2 regions of the Ruegeria sp. BHSC037 genome follow, and region 1 is predicted to be linked to the other one. Evidence: riboswitches for the same ligand, from Rfam matches in the RefSeq annotation. Region 1 holds a riboswitch; the other holds the start of a gene.
What was found. A riboswitch is a leader RNA that binds a small molecule or an ion and turns the genes downstream of it on or off. The one in region 1 is predicted to bind cobalamin.
Positions count from the first base shown of each region.

Region 2: linked by a shared signal. The riboswitch ahead of AC2FMN_RS15240 (hypothetical protein) and the one ahead of AC2FMN_RS14505 (CbtB domain-containing protein) in region 1 are both predicted to bind cobalamin.

Region 1 covers NZ_JBXWRT010000014.1:105,847-112,943, forward strand. Annotated here, with positions in the region: gene AC2FMN_RS14480 (cobalamin biosynthesis protein) at 1-74, shown strand, start outside; gene cobM (precorrin-4 C(11)-methyltransferase) at 71-865, shown strand; gene AC2FMN_RS14490 (cobyrinic acid a,c-diamide synthase CobB) at 858-2,174, shown strand; gene cobA (uroporphyrinogen-III C-methyltransferase) at 2,171-2,899, shown strand; gene cobF (precorrin-6A synthase (deacetylating)) at 2,892-3,635, shown strand; cobalamin riboswitch at 3,679-3,887, shown strand; gene AC2FMN_RS14505 (CbtB domain-containing protein) at 3,924-4,094, shown strand; gene AC2FMN_RS14510 (CbtA family protein) at 4,099-4,797, shown strand; gene AC2FMN_RS14515 (hypothetical protein) at 4,862-5,356, shown strand; gene AC2FMN_RS14520 (DUF1636 family protein) at 5,344-5,688, opposite strand; gene AC2FMN_RS14525 (DUF302 domain-containing protein) at 5,833-6,294, shown strand; gene AC2FMN_RS14530 (thiamine pyrophosphate-binding protein) at 6,374-7,097, shown strand, end outside.
Region 2 covers NZ_JBXWRT010000016.1:45,102-52,198, forward strand. Annotated here, with positions in the region: gene nudC (NAD(+) diphosphatase) at 1-430, opposite strand, end outside; gene AC2FMN_RS15220 (bifunctional 2',3'-cyclic-nucleotide 2'-phosphodiesterase/3'-nucleotidase) at 575-2,494, shown strand; RNA gene ffs (signal recognition particle sRNA small type) at 2,535-2,631, shown strand; gene AC2FMN_RS15230 (alpha/beta hydrolase family protein) at 2,694-3,551, opposite strand; gene AC2FMN_RS15235 (TetR/AcrR family transcriptional regulator) at 3,635-4,207, shown strand; cobalamin riboswitch at 4,236-4,436, shown strand; gene AC2FMN_RS15240 (hypothetical protein) at 4,519-4,926, shown strand; gene AC2FMN_RS15245 (protein-tyrosine phosphatase family protein) at 4,930-5,433, opposite strand; gene AC2FMN_RS15250 (DNA polymerase III subunit gamma/tau) at 5,590-7,097, shown strand, end outside.

The DNA.
Region 1 (7,097 bases):
GGCTGCTTTCACCCCGACAGATCTCGGACGACCGGCTTGCCACCTGCGCGGTCGCCATCGGAGGACAGACATGACCGTTCATTTCATCGGCGCCGGACCGGGCGCCGCCGACCTTCTGACCCTGCGCGGACGCGACATCATCGCCGCTTGCCCGGTGTGCCTGTATGCCGGGTCGCTTGTGCCCGAGGAGATCCTGGCGCACTGCCCCGAAGGCGCGCGCATCGTGAACACCGCGCCGATGGATCTGGATCAGATCATGGCTGAAATCAAAACCGCCCATGACGCCGGTCAGGACGTGGCCCGCCTGCATTCGGGCGACCTGTCGGTCTGGTCGGCGATGGGCGAACAGATCCGACGCCTGAAACAGATGGGCATTCCCGTCAGCGTGACCCCCGGCGTTCCGTCATTTGCCGCTGCCGCGGCCGCTTTGGGCACCGAACTGACCCTGCCCGGGCTGGCACAATCGGTGGTGCTGACGCGGACCCCGGGGCGCGCCTCGTCCATGCCCGAGGGCGAAACGCTGGAAAACTTCGCCCGCACTGGCGCCACACTGGCCATCCACCTGTCGATCGGCAATCTGGACAAGGTAGTGGCTGACCTGACCCCCGCATATGGCGCCGATTGCCCCGTGGCCGTGGTGTACCGCGCCAGCTGGCCGGACGAGCGGATCGTCCGCGCCACCCTGGGCACGTTGAAGGAATCGCTGGACGAGCGCATCTCGCGCACCGCGCTGATCCTGGTCGGGCCGGCGCTGGCCGGTGAAGGATTCGACGAAAGCTGTTTGTATTCAAAGACCTATGACCGCCGTTACCGCCCACAAAGCGCCGACAGCCCGTGGTCGAGCTGGAGTCACGGAGATGACTAACCCGCCCGGACTGCTGATCTCGGCCCCATCCTCGGGGACGGGCAAGACCACGGTGATGCTGGGCCTGCTGCGCGCGCTGGCCGAGGACGGGCTGACAGTGCAACCCTTCAAGAGCGGTCCCGACTACATCGACCCGGCCTTTCACCGGGCGGCGGCGGGGCGGGCCTCGTTCAACCTGGACAGCTGGGCGATGGGCGCGCCATTACTAGGCGCGATTGCAGCGCAGGCCAAAGGCGCCGACATCGTTGTCGCCGAAGGATCGATGGGCCTGTTCGATGGCGTCGCCAAGCCGGGCGAACTGGGCCATGGGTCCAGCGCCGAAACCGCGCTGCGCATGGGTTGGCCCGTGATTCTGGTGCTGGATGTGGGCGGTCAGGCTCAGTCGGCTGCGGCCACGGCGCTGGGGTTTCGGATGTACAACCCCGACCTGCCCTTTGCTGGCGTGATCCTGAACCGCTGCGCCAGCCAGCGCCACGAACGCCTGACCCGTCTTGGGATGGAGCGCGCGGGCCTGCCGGTTCTGGGCGTTTTGCCCCGGCGCGGCGACCTGACCCTGCCCGAGCGGCATCTGGGCCTGATCCAAGCGGTCGAGCACCCCGATCTGGAAAGCGCGATTGCCGGATACGCGGCCTTCCTGCGCGCGCATGTGGATCTGGAGGCGATCAAGCGGGCGGCCTCCTCGGGCCCGATGGGGCCGTCGTCGGCCGCGCTGCCGCGCCCTCCGGCGCAACGGATCGCGCTGGCCCAGGACGCGGCGTTTTCCTTTACCTACCCGCATCTTCTGGAAGGCTGGCGGGCGGCCGGGGCCGAGATCCTGCCGTTTTCTCCGCTGGCGGACGAGGCGCCGGCCCCGAATGCCGATCTGGTCTGGTTGCCCGGCGGGTACCCCGAACTGCACGCCGGAACCCTGGCTGCGGCAGAGCGGTTCCTGACCGGCTTGCGCAAACATGCCGAAACGCGGCCCGTGCATGGCGAATGCGGCGGCTACATGGCCTTGGGACAAGGGCTGATCGACAAGGACGGCACCCGCCACCGGATGGCCGGGCTGCTGGGCCTGGTCACTTCGTACGAAAAGCGCAAATTCAACCTGGGCTATCGCCGGGCCGAGTTGCTGGCCGACATGCCCGGGTTCTCTGCTGGAACCGCGCTGCGGGGGCACGAGTTCCACTATTCCTCGATCGTCGAGCAGCCCGATGCACCCCTGGCCCGGGTTTTTGACGCCGAAGGCGCCGAAGGCCCACAGACCGGATCGCGCCGCGGGCATGTCACCGGTACGTTCTTCCATCTGATCGCAGAGGCCAGCGCATGAACGGTTTCGTTTCCTTCATCGGGTCCGGTCCCGGCGACCCGGAGTTGTTGACCCTCAAAGCCGTGGACCGGCTGCAAAAGGCCGACGCGGTGCTGTTCGACGATCTCAGCAGCGGGCCGATCCTGAGCCATGCGCGCAAAGAGGCCGACCTTGTGGGCGTGGGTAAGCGCGCCGGGCGGCCCTCGCCCAAGCAGGACCACGTCAGCCGCCTACTGGTGGAGTACGCCCAGACCGGCCAACGAATCGTGCGGCTGAAATCGGGCGATGGCGGCCTGTTCGGGCGGCTCGAAGAGGAACTGGTGGCCCTGCGCGCCGCCGGGATCGCATACGAGATCATTCCGGGCATCCCCTCGGCGATTGCCGCGGCTGCCGCGGCAGGCATCCCGCTGACCCGCCGGCTGACCGCGCGGCGGGTGCAATTCGTCACCGGCCACGATGTCAGCGGCAAGCTGCCCGAGGACCTGAACCTGCCCGCGCTGGCCGACCCGGGCGCGACGACGGTGGTGTTCATGGGCAAGCGCACCTTTCCCCTGCTGGCGCAGGCGCTGCACGCGCATGGGCTGCCGTTGGACACCCCTGCGCTGATGGCAGAATCGGTTTCGACGCCTCAGCAGTCGCTGCACCGGTCCACCGTCGGTGCACTGGCCGAGCGCCTAAACTCCGAGATCGGTACCGCGCCGGCGCTGATCCTCTATGGTCCGCTGGCGGAGAGCGACGATGATTGATCTGGTCTTGATCGGGATCGGCACCGGCAACCCCGATCATGTGACGCTTCAGGGCGCGCAGGCGATCCGCGCCGCCGATCTGATCCTGATCCCGCGTAAGGGCGTCAACAAGGCGGATCTGGCGGGGGTGCGCGAGGAAATCATCCGCAAGGTCACCGACACACCGCCCCAATTTGCCTATTTCGACATCCCCGAGCGCCGGTCACAGGACGGCTACCTGCGCGGCGTGGATGAATGGCACGACGCAATCGCCCTGCGCTGGCAGGAGGCGATGGCTCGGCACCCCGAGGCACGCACCGTCGCCCTGCTGATCTGGGGCGACCCGTCGCTCTATGACAGTTCGCTGCGAATCGCGGCGCGGCTGGACCCGCAGCCAAACACCACCGTGATCCCAGGCATCACGGCGCTGCAGGCGCTGACGGCGGCCCATGCCATGCCGATCAACGAGATCGGCGCGCCTTATCTGGTCACCACCGGCCGGCGCATCCGCGACGAGGGCTGGCCCAGAGACGCACATACGGTTGCGGTGATGCTGGATGGCGCGTGTTCGTTCCAGACGCTGAACATGGCCGATTTTGACATCTGGTGGGGGGCTTACGTGGGTATGCCCGAGCAGATCCTGATCAAGGGTCCACTGGCCGATGTGGCCGACGAGATTCTGCGCACGCGCACCGAAGCCCGCGCCCGGCACGGGTGGATCATGGATATCTATGTCCTCAAAAAGCGCGGGATTTGACGCGAAAGGTCGCAAATGGCGATTGCGCCATAGCGGCATTCACGTCTAAATGGACGGGTCTGGTCCTGCCGGAGACATCCGGATGCTAAGAGGGAATTTGGTGCGGCCTGCGCGCAGGTCAAATCCAAAGCCGCCCCCGCGACTGTAAGCGGTGAGCCCTGTTCAACCAGCCACTCCCGATCCGTTCGGGGGGAAGGCGAACAGAGGCGCTGACCCGCAAGCCAGGAGACCTGCCAGGCGAACAATGAAACACCGGCCGTCGGGTGCGGCGGCACAGGAGGACAGAAAATGACGACACAAACGCAAACCGCATCAACGGTACGCGCCGGCATGCTTTCGGCAGTGTTCGCGGCGGCCTTGGGCCTGGGGATCATCACCGTGGCCGGTCACGTTCAGGCATCGGCGCTGCATGACGCCGCCCATGACGTGCGCCACGCTACCGGCTTCCCCTGCCACTAAACCAATGTTCAGCCGCATTCTGACCAGCGCGTTGTTCGCTGGTGCCGCAGCCGGGTTGATCGTCGCCCTGCTGCAGTTGCTATTCGTGCAGCCCGTGTTGCTGCACGCTGAACTCTATGAATCCGGGGAGTTGGTGCATTTCGGGGCCGAGGCCGTGTCGGCCCATCCCGAGCTGCCGGGCATGTTCTCGGACCTGACCCGCGACGGGCTGAGCGTGGTGTTCACCATGCTGACCTATACCGGCTATGCGCTGGTTTTGGTCGCCCTGATGTCGCTGGCCGAGGCGCTGGGCCACCCGGTTGACGGGCGCACGGGCGTGTTGTGGGGCCTGGCCGGTTTCATCGCCTTTCATCTGGCGCCGGGTTTCACCCTGGCCCCCGAGGTTCCGGGCGTAGCCGCAGCCGATGTGTTCGCGCGGCAAATCTGGTGGTGGGCAACCGTCGCGGCTGCCGTGGTGGCGCTGTGGCTGATCGCCTTTGGTGGCAACATCGTCAGCTATCTGGTCGCGGCCGTGCTGCTGATGGCCCCGCACCTGATCGGCGCGCCGGAACCCGACGTGTTCACCGGGCCGGTTCCGACCGAGATCGGGGCCCTGTTCGCCGCGCGCGCCTTCGGCGTGGGTCTTGCGGCCTGGGTGCTGCTGGGTGCTTTTGCCGGGTATTTCTGGCAAAGCGAGGGCAAGCGCGTCGAAGCCGCGGCCTGATCCCCGAAATCCCACGATCCGCCGGCGACCAACTGGCGGATCATCTGCTTTTCAAGGAAACAAGATGACACGCTCGCTTGCACTATTTGCGATCGGTCTGGTCTTTGGCGGGGGCGCCGGGTTCGTGCTGGCCGCAGCCAACGGCGTCACCTTCGACGGTCACGACCATACCGACCCCGCTCAACACGGCGGCCATCACGTCGAGGCCACGGCCCATGATCACAGCACCGCCATCAACCTGCCCGCCGGACCGGATGCGCCGGGGCTGGAGATCGCCGTCACCCCTGACCCGATGGCGGGTTGGAACCTGCATGTGGTGCCAAAGAACTTCCACTTCTCTCCGGAGAACGCCTCATTGGCGGACAGGCCTGGCGAAGGCCATGCGCATGTCTATGTGAACGGCGTCAAGCTAGCGCGGCTTTATGGTAACTGGATGCACCTTCCGGACCTGCCCAAGGGCGAAGCCACCATTAAGGTCTCGCTGAACGCCAACAGCCACAGCCCGCTCGCCGTGGATGGGGTGCCTGTCAGCGCCTCAGTCACGGTTCAGGTGGACTGAAGCGCGGGGATCCGCGCCCGCAGACACAAGCGGAGCCGCCCGCACGGCCGGGCGTCCTCGATCCAGCCATTCGGGCTGTTCAGAATGGTCCGGCAGGTCGCCGCAATGTCATCGGCATCGGCAACCGGATCGATCCCCGAAAACACGTAAGACGCCAAGCTTTCCCCCTGCATCGCCACCACGGTCGGTTCATTGCAGCCACTGAAACAGGCGTGCTCGGCGATCTCGACCTGCCGGTCCAGTCCCGCAGCGCACAGAGCGTCCAATACGGCCTGTCGCTCGGCCGGCTGGTCGCGCTCGCCCGCGCAGCTGCTGCAGATCAAAACACGCATGCCCCTCGCCTGCCTTTTCCGTTTCACACTGTCGCTTGTGCGGGTTTCGCAACCCCGGCGCAAGCCCGCCACCCACGATATTGTGACTGTACGCGCCCGTGATTTCGGCAAGACTCGAGCCAACCACGACTTGGAGAGCCCGCGATGAAACATTTTGTGTTTTTCCTCGGCCTGCTGGCGCTTCCCGCGCTGGCGGCCGATATCGAACCCCGGCCGGGTTGGGCCGTCCACCCGACAGCCAAGGCCCATGACGCGCTGGTGGCCGACACGATCGCAGCGGTAAAGGCAAACGGGATGGCCGTGGTCACCCAGGCCGGGCCGACCAAGGCCGCCGCCGCGCGCGGCATCACCATTCCGGGCAACCGGGTGATCGGCGTCTTCAACAACGACTATGCGGTGCGGGTTCTGGAACAATCGGTGCCCGCGATGATCGAGGCGCCGATCCGCCTCTATGTCACGGAAAACGAGGACGGAACCGCTACGCTGTCCTACAAGACGCCCAGCCTGGTCTTTACCCCTTACACCGATGGCACCGGCGCCCTGACCGCGATCGCCGCAGAGTTGGACGCCAAGTTCGCCGCCATCGCCGAGATGGCTGTCAATTAGTCACACTGACGTGATGCGGCTTGCGCCGGCCCGGAACCTCCGCAATCTGCTGCGCAACGGAACCTACGGAGCTTGTTCGATGCAGGACCTGTCCCCCCGCGCTGCGGACCTTCTGGCGCAACGGCTGTACGAGGCCGGGTGCCGCCACGCCTTCGGCATGCCCGGGGGCGAGGTGTTGACACTGATCGATGCACTGGAACAGGCCGGGATCACCTTTCACCTGACCAAGCACGAAAACTCGGCTGGTTTCATGGCCGAGGCGGTGCACCACCGCGACGGCGCGCCAGCGATTCTGGTGGCGACTCTGGGGCCGGGGGCAATGAACGGCATCAATGTCGTGGCCAACGCGCTGCAGGACCGGGTGCCGATGATCGTGCTGACCGGCTGCGTCGATGCCGACGAGGCGCTGACCTACACCCATCAGGTCATGGATCACGCGCAGGTCTATCGTTCGATCACCAAGGGTACGTTCACCCTGACGGCCAAGGGCGCCGACATCATCGCCGACAAGGCCGTGTCGCTGGCCACCCAGCCGCGACCGGGGCCGGTGCATATCGACGTGCCGATCTCGGTCGCCGATACCCGGGTGTCGATCACCAAGCGCCGACGGCTGACCCGGGCCGCCCGCGTCGCGCCCGAGGGGACATGCCTCGAGAAGGCCCGCCGCTGGGTGGCCGAGGCCGAGCGTCCGCTGGCGATCATCGGGCTGGACGTGCTGTATGACGACTCGCGCAGCGTTGTGCGGGCGTTTCTGGAACATTTCGGCATCCCGTTCGTCACGACCTACAAGGCCAAGGGCGTGG
Region 2 (7,097 bases), on a different contig from region 1:
TTTCGGCATCGCGGGGCGACAGACGGGTCATGATGCGACGCAGCTCGGCAAAGACATGACCGGTGGGCAGGTTCGGATGCTGCTGCTCGGAGCGATCGACAAAGGCCCCGACTCCAGACAAGTCCAGCCCGTCGGCCGGCCAATCGGATATGTCGGCGGCAAACAAGGGCGCGCCCGCGTCGGACTTCCCCATGAAAACGGGCTGTTCGACGGCACCCCCGGGGCCGCTCTGCACCAGAGCGTGGGTCATCGGCACCCAGGCCAGCTGATCCAGATCGCCGCCCTGCACCAAGATCTTGCCCCGCCACAGCAACAGGCAGCGCGACATCGGGTCCCTGCGGGCCGCCTCCAGTTCTTCGCCGTTGGCACGAATATCAGCGGCACGGTTCAGCCCCGATCCGCCGAATGTAACCTGCTCTGCCCGTTTCATGTCCATGCTCCTGCGATTGGCTCAAGGGCTGCCACGACTGTCGGCCCAGCGCAATGCCCAAGCCAAGGCCGCCGTTCGGCACCGCCTGCAAAAAAGACACATGGATGCCCGACAAATAAACGGATATTCTACCTTTCGGCGAACATGCATTTAAAACAACGCACAAAAGCAGAGCAGTTGAAAACAAAAACCTTGGCGCACCAAGCGCATGGCCAAGCGATCCAATCCGTCCTTCGCATCCTGGCGACGACGGACCTGCACATGAATCTGACCAGCTTCGACTATTACGCCGACCAGCCGGACCAGGCCATCGGGCTGACCCGCACGGCCAGCCTGATCCGCGTCGCCCGGCAAGAGGCCCGGCAGTCGGGCGCCGAAGTGCTGCTGTTCGACAACGGCGACGCGCTGCAAGGCACGTTGCTGGGTGATTGGGCCGCCGACCAGCCCGGCCCTCAGCATCCGCTGTTGTCGGCTTTCGAGAAACTGGGCTATGACGCAATCGCGCTTGGCAACCACGATTTCAGCTTCGGGCTGCCCGTTCTGGAAGCCATCGTCGAACACGCGCCGTTTCCGGTGCTGTGCGGCAATCTCCGGCGCATTGGACGGGCGCAGTCCTGGCAGCCCTGGGTCGTACTAACACGTCGGATGCGGGTTGGCGGCCAAGAGGTTCCGCTGCGCGTCGGCGTTTTTTCGATCCTGCCGCCGCAGACGGCCCGGTGGGAAGCGCACCATCTGGACGGGCAGGTCGAGGTCGCCGATTCGATTTCCACCGCCCGGACCTGCATTGCCGAACTGCGCGACCGCGGCTGTGACCTAGTGATTGCCCTTGCCCATTCCGGCCTTGGTGACGCCGAACCTGCCCCCATGTCCGAAAACGTGGTGATCCAGCTGGCGGCTCTGGCCGGCGTGGATGCCATCGTGGCCGGGCACACGCACATGCTGTTTCCCGCAGACGTCCCGGACCCGGTGGCCAGCATGGACCTGCAAAACGGTCTGATCCACGGCAAGCCCGTGGTCATGCCCGGAACCGCCGGAACGCATCTGGGCGTGATCGACCTGACGCTGGAGCGAGATGCGACAAGGTGGAAAATCGTCGCGAAATCCGGCCGACTTCGCTCTGTTCAGCCTGCGCAGCCGGATGCGGGGCCTGTGCCCGAAGACCCCGAGATGATGCAAGTGTTCCAAACCGGACACGCACGGACACGCCGCCGTGCGGCATCGCCGGTCGGGCGGACGGAGCAGGCCATGCACAGCTATTTCACTTTCTGCGGGCTGGATCGCGGCCTGACCTTGGTCGCCGCCGCCCAGGCCGCAGCGCTGCGGCCGGTTCTGAAAGAGTCGAAGTTGGAAAACCTTCCGCTGCTGTCGAGCGTAGCACCCTCCAAATTCGGGGGTCGGGCCGGGCCACGCCATTTCACCGATGTTCCGCGGGGCGACGTGTTCCTGCGCCACGTGTCGGATCTGCATGTGTTTCCCAATGAGTTGCGGGCGGTCGTCGTTACCGGTGCGCAGTTGCGGGATTGGCTGGAAATGTCGGCAGCAGTCTACCGGCAAATCGACGGCGCCCGCGAAGCAGACCTGATAGACCCGCAGGCGACCGGGCACAATTTTGACGTTCTGCACGGGGTGACATACGAAATCGATCCGTCATGCCCGCCGCGTTTCGACCTTGGCGGACACCGGACCGGTAACGAGAATGGGCGGATACGAAACCTTTGCCACCACGGCACCCCGGTCACGCCGGACCAGGCCTTTGTCGTGGCCGTCAACAACTATCGGGCCAATGGCGGTGGCAATTTCCCGATCCCGCGCGAATGTCCGGCGATCCAGTTGCCACGTATCAGCATCGGCACGGTCGTCCGGGATTACCTGTCCGGAGCGCTGGAACGCGATCCGCTCGAAGATGCCCCGGCCAGCTTTTCCCTGACCGGTTTCCACGGGCGTGCGGCCGTGCTGCGCACCGGACCGGGCGCCGCGAAATACCTGGATGAACTGGCCGCTTTCAACCCCGAGCCGCTTGGGTTGGACGATCAGGGCTTTCTCCGGATCCGGCTGTGGCCGTGACGGGTTGCCAAGCGGACCCGTGATGCCTATATCGGCGGTCGAGAGGTTGGCGCGGGCAAGCGCCTCGCCAACCTGGTCAGGTCCGGAAGGAAGCAGCCACAACGAGCCCCGCTTGGGTCGCTGTCCAACCTCTCACTTGTTGCCGCCATGGTACATAATTTTCCGAATATTCCCTGAAGCAGGGCCGCCGGGCCGATCGTCAGGCAACCAGCTGCGGCCAGATTGCGCGGCTGCGCCGGGCAAAGGCGCCGATATGGCCGACCTCGCGCAGGCCGAAGGCGGCCGGGGCCAACAAATGGCGCCGCGCCGCAGGCCCGTACAGCTCGGCCAGCCGCCAGACCGCCGGCGGCGGAACCGTCTGATCATCCTCCAGGGCGATGACGTCAACCGGGGCCGTCGTTCGGCCCCAGTCGACCTGGGGAAGCGTGTCGCCCAGTTCCGGCAGATAGCTGTCGGGTGACGTACACCACTTGCGCCACTGCCAATAGACACCGGATGGCAGATCGGACCCGAACCCAAGCATCCGCCCCGGCAGATAGCCCAGCAGACGCACCAGAGGCGGCACATGGCCATACCAGAACAGGGCCGCCAACCCCTTGTAGGGCCAGGGATGATCGGCCAGGGTCACCAGCCCCGAACACACGCAGATCATCCGGTCGATCCGTTCGATCCCGGGTTGAAGCGGCCCCAGCATCCCGCCGACCGAATGACCGATGACCCAAAGCCTGGCATCGGGATAGCGCCGCCGCATCTCGGCCTGCGCCGCCGGCATGTCCTTCAGCGCCCAATCGGCCATCGTGGCATCCGAGTCTTTCAGGCGCCGTTTCAAAGATGTCCCGAAATCGCGATAGTCATAGGTCAGGCAGGCCATGCCCCGCTCGGCGGCCAGCCAGCGCGCGAAATGCTGGTAATAGTCCCGCGGCACGCCCGTCGCCCCGTTCAGTACGACGGCGACGTCCGGCCGAGCCATTGGCGCATAAAGCCGCGCCGACAGGTTTGCCTCGCCCGCCGAAAACTCGAAATCTTCGGCGCTCACCGTCTGCTGCGAATCCAACATCCAAGCCTCCAAATGCTCTGGACCGATTGGTCTAATCATTTCATCTGGACCGATTGGTCCAGTCCTGTCAAGATGCGCGCAAGATGACCCAACGTCCGCAAAACACCCGCGATCGCCTGACCCAGACCGCCGCCCGACTGTTCCAGCGCTCGGGCTACAACGGTGTCGGCCTGACCGAGATTCTGACCGAGGCCCGCGCGCCCAAGGGCTCGCTGTATCACCATTTTCCAAAGGGAAAGCAGGATCTTGCCTTGGCCGCGGCCAGCTGGGCCTCGGACGGGATGCGCGACATGATCGCGGCGGCGTTCAACGACGCGCAGGATTTCCGCGCCGGGGTCAGCACCTTGTGCCACAAGATCGCGAAACTGTTCGACACCTCGCCCCAGTGGGAGACCTGCCCGATCGCCGCCACCCTGTTCGAAAGCCCCAACAACCGAACCTTCCGCGACCATGCCGACCGGCTGTACAAAAGCTGGATCGAGGATGTGCGCGGCCACGCGAAACGGTTGGGCGTCGCGCATCCTGACATGGCCGCAGACACCCTGTTCATCGTGATGCAGGGCGGCTGGCAACTGGCGCGCGCGCGTAGGGATTCGAATGTACTGCGCCGGTTGCCCGAGCATGTCCCTTGGGACCGGTTCCAACCGCGCGACTGAATGTGGCTTGACTCGGCCCGACCCTGACCGCTAGCGATTGGGTGATGGTTCCCGCGCCTTCGGCCGGGATGAAAAGGGAACACGGTGCGGTCCATCCGGGCCAATGCCGCGACTGCCCCCGCAACTGTAGGCGGAGAGCGATGCCGAGATACCACTGACCGCAAGGTTGGGAAGGTCGGCAAAGCAACGACCCGCAAGTCAGGAGACCTGCCATCAAACGTAAAACCGAAACTCGGACGGGGTGTCCGGGCAGGGTCTGGCCGTGAAACCGGCCGTCTGCTCCGCCCTGCCCAACGCGCGGAGGGCGCATCATGATCTGGAAGACCAACACACACGAATTTTCCGCAACCATCTGCCAACGCACGGGCAGGACCTGCCCTGCGCTGGCGCATCTGGCCCGGTCGGTCGCGCAGGCGGTTGCTGCGGCTGGCGCGGCAACCTCGCCCGAATTCCGGGTGGAAGGCACCAGCGAACTGGCCCATTGCACGCCGGGATGCCTCGCCCGCTTTGATGCCCGTGCCGACCTGATCCGGGTGTATTGCGGCGCACGCGCAGGGGCAGATACGCAAAGCCTGGACGCCTATGCCGACCTGATGTTCAATGATCTGGCCGATGCCTGCCCGGCGCAGGGGCTGGACACGTCACCCTGCGCGATGCTGCAGGCGGTCGCGCTGGATCCCACCACCCCGGCGGAACACGCCTTGCCGGCAGTCATCTGACGGTCAGTCCGGGGTAGCAACCCGAGCCGGCGCCACGGCCCAGAGCAACTGCGCCTCGGTTTCCACGGCGCAGGGGCGAACGGCCCGCAGGCGTTTGAGCGCCGGTTCCGGGGCTTCGCCACATTCGATCATCAGGCGCAGAACGGCCATGCCGGATCGTCCACAGCCCCCCCGGCAATGCACCAGAACTCGCCCGCCACCGCTCAGCGCATGGCGGGCGGCGGCGCTGACCGGCGGCCACTGGCCGTCAAATTCATCCCCCGGCGCCGAAAAATCGGCGACCGGCAGATGCGCCCAGCGGCTAGCACGCCCTTGGATGTCCGATCCGAAATCGCCCGCCCCCACGGCGACCATCTCGGCCAGAGTCGTCATCGAGATCACAAGACCCGGCGCCCAGCCCCCGATCAGGTCCAGGTCGCCGCAGTAGTCGCCGCCTCCGCCGGGTATCGAGGTCAGGGCAAGCGAACCGCCCCCGACCTGCAGGGCATGAACAACCAGATTGGACATCGAAACCACCCCTCGGGAAACGCATCACTGAAAACTATTGGTCCAGTATGGCCCAACCAGCGCCACCGCCAAAGCGAAAAACCTGCACCGGCGCTGTGGACGCGGGGCACCGGGAACTCTACCCTGCATCGTCAGTACGAATCCGTCAGAGCAGACATGACCACACAGTCCAGCCCCGCCTATCAGGTTCTCGCACGAAAATACCGCCCGGAAACCTTTGCCGACCTGGTCGGTCAGGATGCCATGGTGCGCACGCTGAAAAACGCGTTCGAGGCGGACCGGATCGCGCAGGCCTTCATCATGACCGGCATCCGCGGTACCGGCAAGACGACCACGGCGCGGATCATCGCCAAGGGCATGAACTGCATCGGCCCCGACGGCAATGGCGGCCCAACGACCGAACCCTGCGGCCAGTGCGAGCACTGCGTGGCCATAATGGAAGGCCGCCACGTGGACGTGCTGGAAATGGACGCCGCCAGCCGCACCGGCGTGGGCGATATCCGCGAGATCATCGACAGCGTGCGCTATCGCGCCGCCAGCGCGCGGTACAAGATCTACATCATCGACGAAGTCCACATGCTGTCGACCAGCGCGTTCAACGCGCTGCTGAAGACGCTGGAGGAACCGCCCGAGCATGTGAAGTTCATCTTTGCCACGACCGAGATCCGCAAGGTTCCGGTCACCGTGCTGTCGCGCTGCCAACGGTTCGACCTGCGCCGGATCGAGCCCGAAGTGATGATCGGCCTGCTGCGCAAGATCGCCACCGCCGAGGGCGCGGAAATCTCGGATGACGCGCTGGCTCTGATCACCCGCGCCGCCGAAGGCTCGGCCCGGGATGCGACCTCGCTGCTGGATCAGGCGATCAGCCATGGCGCCGGCGAAACCACCGCCGATCAGGTGCGCGCGATGCTGGGGCTGGCCGACCGGGGCCGCGTTCTTGACCTGATGGACATGATCCTGCGTGGCGATGCGGCCGGGGCCCTGACCGAACTGGGCGCGCAATATGCCGAGGGCGCCGACCCGCTGGCGGTGCTGCGCGATCTGGCCGAAATCACCCATTGGGTCTCGGTGGTGAAGATCACCCCCGACGCGGCAGAAGACCCGACCGTCTCGCCCGATGAACGCACCCGCGGCCAACAGATGGCCGAGGCGTTGCCGATGCGGGTGCTGACCCGGATGTGGCAGATGCTGCTTAAGGCGCTCGAGGAGGTCTCGGCCGCCCCCAACGCGATGATGGCCGCGGAAATGGCGGTGATCCGTCTGACCCATGTGGCCGATCTGCCCAGCCCGGAAGAGTTGATCAAGCGCCTTCAGGACAGCCCTCCGCCGCCCATCGGCGGGCCGGGGGGCGGCGTTCCGGTTGCCGGAAACAGCGCCCCGCCCGTGACCGCGACGGCCTCGGCCCATGCGCCAGCCCCGCGTGGCGTGGGCGGCGCGCCGACGGCGGCGTTGGCCCAGGATGTGCAGACCGCGCTGGCGCGTTATCCAACTTTCGAGCATGTGGTCGAACTGATCCGCGCCAACCGCGACGTAAAACTGCTGGTCGAGGTTGAAAACGGCGTCCGCCTCGTCTCGTACCAGCCGGGACGGATCGAATTCACGCCCACCGAAAAGGCCCCCACCGACCTGGCCGCGCGGCTCGGGTCCGCGCTGCAGCGCTGGAC